Regions from separate parts of the Paraburkholderia sp. BR10937 genome, predicted to be linked through region 1. Evidence: predicted binding sites of a transcription regulator. Region 1 holds the regulator's gene; each other region holds the start of a gene.
What was found. The regulator FliA, encoded in region 1, starts transcription of late flagellar genes. The targets are predictions, from matches to a motif close to CTAAAGTTTNNNNNNNNNNNGCCGNTA.
Positions count from the first base shown of each region.

Region 1 (2,263 bases):
CGCTCGGCTTCGGCGTGCTGGCCGCCTCGCGCGACAACCGTGCGCAGTACACGGCCGCCCAGCTGCAGAAGGTCATTTCGGGTCCCGCGGACATCGTCCTGATCGACGCGCAGCTCGACGCCGATGGCGCGCTTTCGCCGCTCGCCATGCACGCGCACGACGTGCTGATCGTGATGCGCATCGGTGCGCAGTCGATCACGGACGCCTACGCGTGCATGAAACGGCTGCACTTCGCCCATGCGATCGCGCAGTTTCGCGTGCTCGCGAATCATGTGGCGAACGCCAGCGACGCGCAGGCCGCGATCGAGAACCTCGCGGGGGTGGCGAGCCGCTACCTGAGCGTGTCGCTCGAAAGCGCCGGCAGCGTCGCCGCCGATCAGCACATGGCGCAGGCGCTCAGGCTCGCACGCTGCATCGTCGATGCGTTTCCGTCGACGGCCGCCGCGCGCGATTTCCGCCACGTGGCCGCCGAACTGCCGCATTGGCCGATGCGACCCGCGGTCTCGGCGTGCTCGCCGGCCACGGCGCGCACCAATGCACTATTCGGCGCGAAGGACGAAGAACATGAAGCGGCGGGCCACGCACCCGCCGACGATCTGGACGACGCGCCGCAAGCCGGCGTCCAGCCCCACGCTACCCATGCAACAAACGCCGCACACAGCACGCTCGCCGCGAACGCCGATTCGTTCGTTGCGGCCGTGACGGGTGTGCATCCCGCACCCAACGCAACATCCGCGTCCGCGCCGTCCCATGTGGGCTGGCGGACCGATACGCCCGCGCAGCGGACGTCGCCGCAGCACGTCTGACGTGCGCACGACGACGCCAATCAGGGAGATGAGAAGTGGAGAGCACGATGTATAACGCTCAAGGAAAAATTTCGCAGGCCGACGTGCTCGCGAAGTACGCGCCGCTCGTCAGGCGGCTCGGCTTGCAGCTCGTCGCCAAGATGCCGGCGAGCGTGGACCTCGACGACCTGATCCAGGCCGGCATGATCGGCCTGCTCGACGCGGCCAACCGCTACAAGGAAGATCAGGGCGCGCAGTTCGAGACCTATGCGAGCCAGCGCATTCGCGGCGCGATGCTCGACGAGCTGCGCAGCAACGACTGGCTGCCGCGCAGCCTGCGCCGCACCTCGCGTGAAGTGGAAAGCGCGGTGCACAAGGTGGAGCAGCGGCTCGGGCGCTCGGCCAGCGAAACGGAAATCGCCGAGCATCTGAGCATGCCGCTCGACGAGTATCAGAGCATGCTGCAGGAACTGCACGGCAGCCAGCTCATCTACTACGAAGACTTCGACCGTTCCGCCGAGGACGAACCGTTCCTCGACCGCTACTGCGTCGATCATTCGGACCCGCTCTCGGCGCTGCTCGACGACAGCCTGCGCGGCGCGCTCGTCGAGGCGATCGACCGGCTGCCCGAGCGCGAGAAGCTGCTCATGTCGCTCTATTACGAGCGCGGCATGAACCTGCGCGAAATCGGCGCGGTGATGGAGGTGAGCGAGTCGCGCGTGTGCCAGCTGCACAGCCAGGCGGTGGCGCGCCTGCGCACGCGGCTGCGCGAGATGTCGTGGGCCGGCCAGGAGAATTGAGGCGGTAGACGCTCCGCGCGGCTGCCAGCGCGAGCCGGAGTGCAGTTGCAGTGAAAGAGCCGGGGTCGCGAGAGCGCTTCGGCTTTTTTGTTGGTGGATTGGACTCGCGCAAAACAAAAAAGCCGAAGCATCATTGCTTCGGCTTTTGTCTTTGGGCGAACGACGTGCGTGCGCGCTTACAGCCCGAACGCCGGCAGCCGCCCATCGGGACCGTACAGCATCGAGCCGTTGCCCGTTTCGCCGCGCAGGATCGAGAGCGCGCGGCGGTTATGTTCCATGCGCGTGCGAATCATCATGCCAATGGTGAGATTCTTGCGGCGCGCGCGCTCGGTCGAGCCTTTGAGCAGCGCCCACTGGCTTGCCAGACGCGCGTCGCCGTCGCAGGCCATTTCGATGCCCTTGCGGCCGCCCGGCAGGCCGAGGCCGGCCAGTTGCGCGTCGCGCGCCTTTTCCAGGCCCGCGAGACGCTGCGTGAGCGTGGTCTTCTGCTCGACGATCTGCGGCAGCGCCTCCATGCCGTCGGCCGACACGAGCGCCTTCTCTTCATAGGCGAGCAGCGACGCGAACGCCTCGACCGTGGCGTGTTCGTCGATCAGTGTGGCCAACAGGGCATCTTTCATTGCAAGGCACCAAAAAAAGCGAGGTTTGCGCGGCGCTCGCGCATCGGGCGTCAGTTGC
Region 1 covers NZ_JBFRCL010000087.1:23,251-25,513, reverse strand. Annotated here, with positions in the region: partial or broken gene AB4Y44_RS39595 (MinD/ParA family protein) at 1-497, shown strand, start outside; gene AB4Y44_RS39590 (RNA polymerase sigma factor FliA) at 854-1,585, shown strand; gene AB4Y44_RS39585 (flagella synthesis protein FlgN) at 1,762-2,205, opposite strand; gene flgM (flagellar biosynthesis anti-sigma factor FlgM) at 2,256-2,263, opposite strand, start outside.

Region 2 (2,263 bases), on a different contig from region 1:
TTCCGCATGGGCATCTCCGAGCAGTCTGCCGAGGTGCTCGCCAATCTCACTTTCGCGCAGACCGTACGCCTTGCCGCATCGAACCAGCTGCTTTGCCGCTTCCGGTTCGACGACCACGCCATCCTGAGCGCGCTTGCCGACAAGGGCAAAACCGCGCTGACGCACTCGGCGATCATCATGGCGGGCCAGGACGTCGAGCAGATCGGCTGAACCGCTTCGCCCCGCGCCGCCGTGCGCGGCCGCGCATTGCGCCCTTGCTGCCCGTGAACGGCGGCAGGCGCAAGCGCATTCCATTGCGGCTTCCAACGGGTGTCTATGGCGACAAAGAGTGTGGTGCAGGAGGTAAAAGAGATCGCGCTCGCGATCGAGCTGATCGAACTGGGCGCGCGTCTGCAACTGCTCGAAGCGGAGACCTCGCTCTCGCGCGACCGGCTCATCCGGCTTTACAAGGAAGTGAAGGGCGAGTCGCCGCCCAAGGGCATGTTGCCGTTTTCGACCGACTGGTTCATGACCTGGCAGCCCAACGTCCATTCCTCGCTGTTCTACAACACGTTCATGTTCATGAGCCGCCACGCGCGCTGCGAGCCGATCCACGCGATCGTGAAGAGCTACCGGCTCTATCTCGAGCACCTGCGGCTGCACGACGAAACGCCCGCGCTGAGCCTCACGCGCGCCTGGACGCTCGTGCGCTATTTCACCTCGGGCCTCCTGCAGATGACGCCGTGCAGCCGCTGCGGCGGCCGCTACGTGGCGCACGCGCACGACCCGCAGCGCGGCTTCGTCTGCGGGCTGTGCCAGCCGCCGTCGCGGGCAGGGCGCACGCGGCGCAGCGCGCTTGCCTCGCAGATCGCCGCTTGAGGCAGATCAACCCGGCTTGACTTCGATCGATGCGGCTCGCTGCCGTCCATGCAGGCCGGGACTCCGGATAAACCCGGCCCGTCCCGGCGCAGAGGCCCCGCGGAGCCGCCGGAAGGCGCCTGCCGCAAGCGCGCCGCATCGTCACGCGCAGTCACAGCCACGAACTGCAACCCCTTCCCGTGCGGCTTTGCGAACCGGCCCCAGATTCCTCCGCCATGCCGATGCAAAGCGGACGGCAGATGCCCGGCCGGCTTGCGATCCGCGCCCATTCAAACCCAAAGTTTTTCGCGCCGTTGCCGTAAACCCAGCTAAGGGCGCGGGCCGACGGCGGTTCGCGGCGCATTTCTAGTGAGGACCCGGCAGTGCTGATTATCGTTGGAACCCTCTTGACGATCCTTTGCGTCTTCGGCGGCTATGCACTCGAGGGCGGTCATCTGGCCGCGCTCATGCAGCCGATGGAACTGCTCATGATCGGTGGTGCTGGCGTCGGCGCGTTCATCCTCGGCAACGGCATCAAGACCATCAAGGCCACCTTGCGCGTGCTTCCCACGCTGTTCAAGGGCGCCAAATACAACAAGGACGTGTACATGGAGCTGCTCGCGCTGCTCTATGTCCTGCTCGCGAAGGCGCGAAAGGAAGGCACGCTCACGCTCGAAGCGGATATCGACGATCCGCAGAAGAGCCCGATCTTCACGCAGTATCCGAAGATCCTGGCCGATCACCACATCGTCGAATTCCTCACCGACTACCTGCGTCTCATGGTGGGCGGCAACATGAACGCCTTCGAGATCGAAAGTCTCATGGACGAGGAAATCGAAACGCACCACGCCGAAGGCGAGGCGCCCGCCCATGCGCTCGCGAAGGTGGGCGACGCCATGCCGGCGTTCGGTATCGTCGCGGCGGTGATGGGCGTGGTTCACACCATGGCGTCCGCCGACAAGCCGCCCGCGGTGCTCGGCGAGATGATCGCCCAGGCGCTGGTCGGCACCTTCCTCGGCATTCTGCTTTCGTACGGCCTGATCGGACCGCTCTCCAGCCTTGCGGAGCAGCGCGTGACCGAGTCGACCAAGATGTTCCAGTGCATCAAGGTGACGATCCTTGCGAGCCTGAACGGCTACGCGCCGGCGATTGCCGTGGAGTTCGGCCGCAAGGTGCTGTTCTCGACCGAGCGTCCGTCGTTCACGGAACTCGAAGAGCACGTGCGCCGCGTGAAGGCGAAGTAAGGGACGGCCCATGAGCAACAACAAGGACCGCGCAATCGTCGTCAAGCGCGCCGCGCCGAAGAAGGCCGGCCATCATGGCGGCGCGTGGAAGCTCGCCTACGCGGACTTCATGACCGCGATGATGGCGTTCTTTCTGCTGATGTGGCTGCTCTCGTCGGCTTCGACGGTGCAGTTGAAGGGCA
Region 2 covers NZ_JBFRCL010000050.1:45,954-48,216, forward strand. Annotated here, with positions in the region: gene flhD (flagellar transcriptional regulator FlhD) at 1-210, shown strand, start outside; gene flhC (flagellar transcriptional regulator FlhC) at 316-858, shown strand; gene motA (flagellar motor stator protein MotA) at 1,221-2,081, shown strand; gene motB (flagellar motor protein MotB) at 2,092-2,263, shown strand, end outside.
Region 2: the regulator FliA is predicted to act here: its motif matches at 1,134-1,160, upstream of motA (flagellar motor stator protein MotA).

Region 3 (2,263 bases), on a different contig from region 1:
GCGCTGTTGAGCTTCGTGGTCATGCCGCTGCTGCCGAACAGCGCCGCAATCGCAGTGTTGCCCGGTTGCAGCGCCTTCTTGAACGCCTCGTCGTCGATCTCAAGCTTGCCGCTCTTGTCGAGCTTGATGCCGATCTCGCCCAGCGAATGGCTCACGCCGTCGCTGCCCTTCACGCCAGCCGAAACGACCGCGGGCAGACTCGCCGCGAGCGTGCGCGCGATCGAGTCGCCGAGCAGCGCGCCCGCTTGCGCGCTCGTCGAAGCGGTCGCGGCCGTGTAGGAGGTCAGCCCGTTCAGGGCATCCACATAGCTGTTGTACGCCTTCACGAAGTCGCGGATGGCGGTGCCCGTCGCTTCAGTGTCGGGGGCGATGGTGAGCGTTTGCTTCGTGCCCACCGAGGCGCTTGCGAGCTTGATCGTGATGTCGCTCACCACGCCTTCGAGCGTGTTGCTCGCGCTCGTGACGCGCGTGCCGTCGATGCGCAACTCGGCGTCGCTGGCCGCCTCGACCTCGCGCATCTGCGAGGAAGCGAGGCGCGTATCGACGCCTGGGCCCGCCTGCACATCGATCGCGTTGGCCGCGCCGGTCTTGTTCGCGGTCAGCACGAGGTGCTGGCCGTCGGCGCCGTTGACGATCGAAGCCGTGACGCCGGGGTTGTCCGTCGCCCGGTTGATCGCCGCGACGACGTCGGTGAGTTTGTTGCTGCCCGCGGCGATCGTCAGATGCATGGACTTGCCGCCCATCGAGATGTCGAGGTTGCCTTCCCCGAGCGCCTCGCCCGTGTCGAAGCTGTCCGAGGCGAGCTTGTGCGCCGTCGCCAGGCGATCGACCTCGACCGTGAAGCTGCTCGCCACCGCGTTCTTGCCGGCGACCGCGCTCAAGCCCTTGTCCTTCTCGCTCGTCGTGACGGTGAAGCTTTGCAGCGCGGCGCCATCCTTGAACCGCTCGAGTGCGGTCTGGAGCGAAGCGAGCGCCGACTTCAGCGTGCCGAGCGCCGAAAGTGTTGTATTGCTGGTGGTCTGCTTCGCGCTGAGGATGGCGCTCGGCCCCGCGATCTTTGCGTTGACGAGCGCCTTGACGAGCTGGTTGACGTCGAGCGTGGAGTTGGTCGCGCCGCTGATGATCGACTGGGCGGCGTCGCTCAGCGCGCTGTTCGCGCTGGCGGTCGTGGTGTTCGTGATCGTGCTTGCCATGAAAGAAGTCCGTTCGTTCTGGTGCGTCGAGTCGACGGAACGCGCGAATGCGCGGCCATGCTTTCATTACGGCAAGCTTTCATGAAACTTTATGAAAGAAATGAAAAGAATTTGAAAGTGCGCGATCTGCGATGCGACGGCAGCCAGCCGTCCGCGTCAAACGTGCTCGGGGAAGCCCGAGCGGCCTTGCGTGAGATCGGTGAGCGTGGTGCGCGCGGCGTCCACGGCGCTGGCGGGCAACTGGATCGTGAGGCGGACCGTCATGGCGTACTGGCTTTCCACGAGGGTGAACTGCTCCTGGTCGATCCAGTGGCGCACGCGGGTTTCGTCGGGATAGCCGAGTTCGACAGTGAGGCGCGCCTGCGCAATGCGCTCGACGCGCTCGGCTCGCTGCAGGGCGCTGGCAATGGCGTCGGTATAGGCGCGCACGAGGCCGCCCGCGCCGAGCTTCACGCCGCCGTAGTAGCGCACCACGGCGGCGAGCACGCCGTCGAGGTCGTGATGGCGCAGCACTTCGAGGATCGGGCGCCCGGCGGTACCGGAGGGCTCGCCGTCGTCGGACATGCCGGACTGGCCGCCCGCGAGCAGCGCCCAGCAAACGTGCGTGGCGGTGGGATGTTCGTCGCGCAGACGGCGGATTTCGGCCATGGCCGCTTCGCGGTCGGCAACGGGAATGGCGTGCGCGATGAAGCGGCTCTTGCGGATATCGAGTTCCGCGGTGACGGGACGGGCGAGCGTGAAAGTTGGCACTAGCGGGGTGGCACGGCTGGCGAAACCCCCATGTTAACCGATGCGCACAGCCCGGCTTTCCACGTCCGTCCCCAAATCTTGCCAGTTTATGTAATGGTTCTTTGCGCGAGACGCTAGTGACGCCCCGGCCTTCCGCCCGGATAATGCACGGCATGACGGATCTAGCTCTGGCTGGAGCGAAGCCGAACTCCTCATTCGGTGATCCGTCATAGCTCTTTCTCTCGCGGCGCCGCTGTACCGTTCCGGCAGACGCGATTCTCCAAAGCCCGGAAGCCAAAAAAATCCCCGGTCGGACGGTGTCGCGACCGGGGGTCACAAGG
Region 3 covers NZ_JBFRCL010000024.1:63,423-65,685, reverse strand. Annotated here, with positions in the region: gene fliD (flagellar filament capping protein FliD) at 1-1,193, opposite strand, end outside; gene AB4Y44_RS20705 (YigZ family protein) at 1,350-1,943, opposite strand.
Region 3: the regulator FliA is predicted to act here: its motif matches at 1,260-1,286, upstream of fliD (flagellar filament capping protein FliD).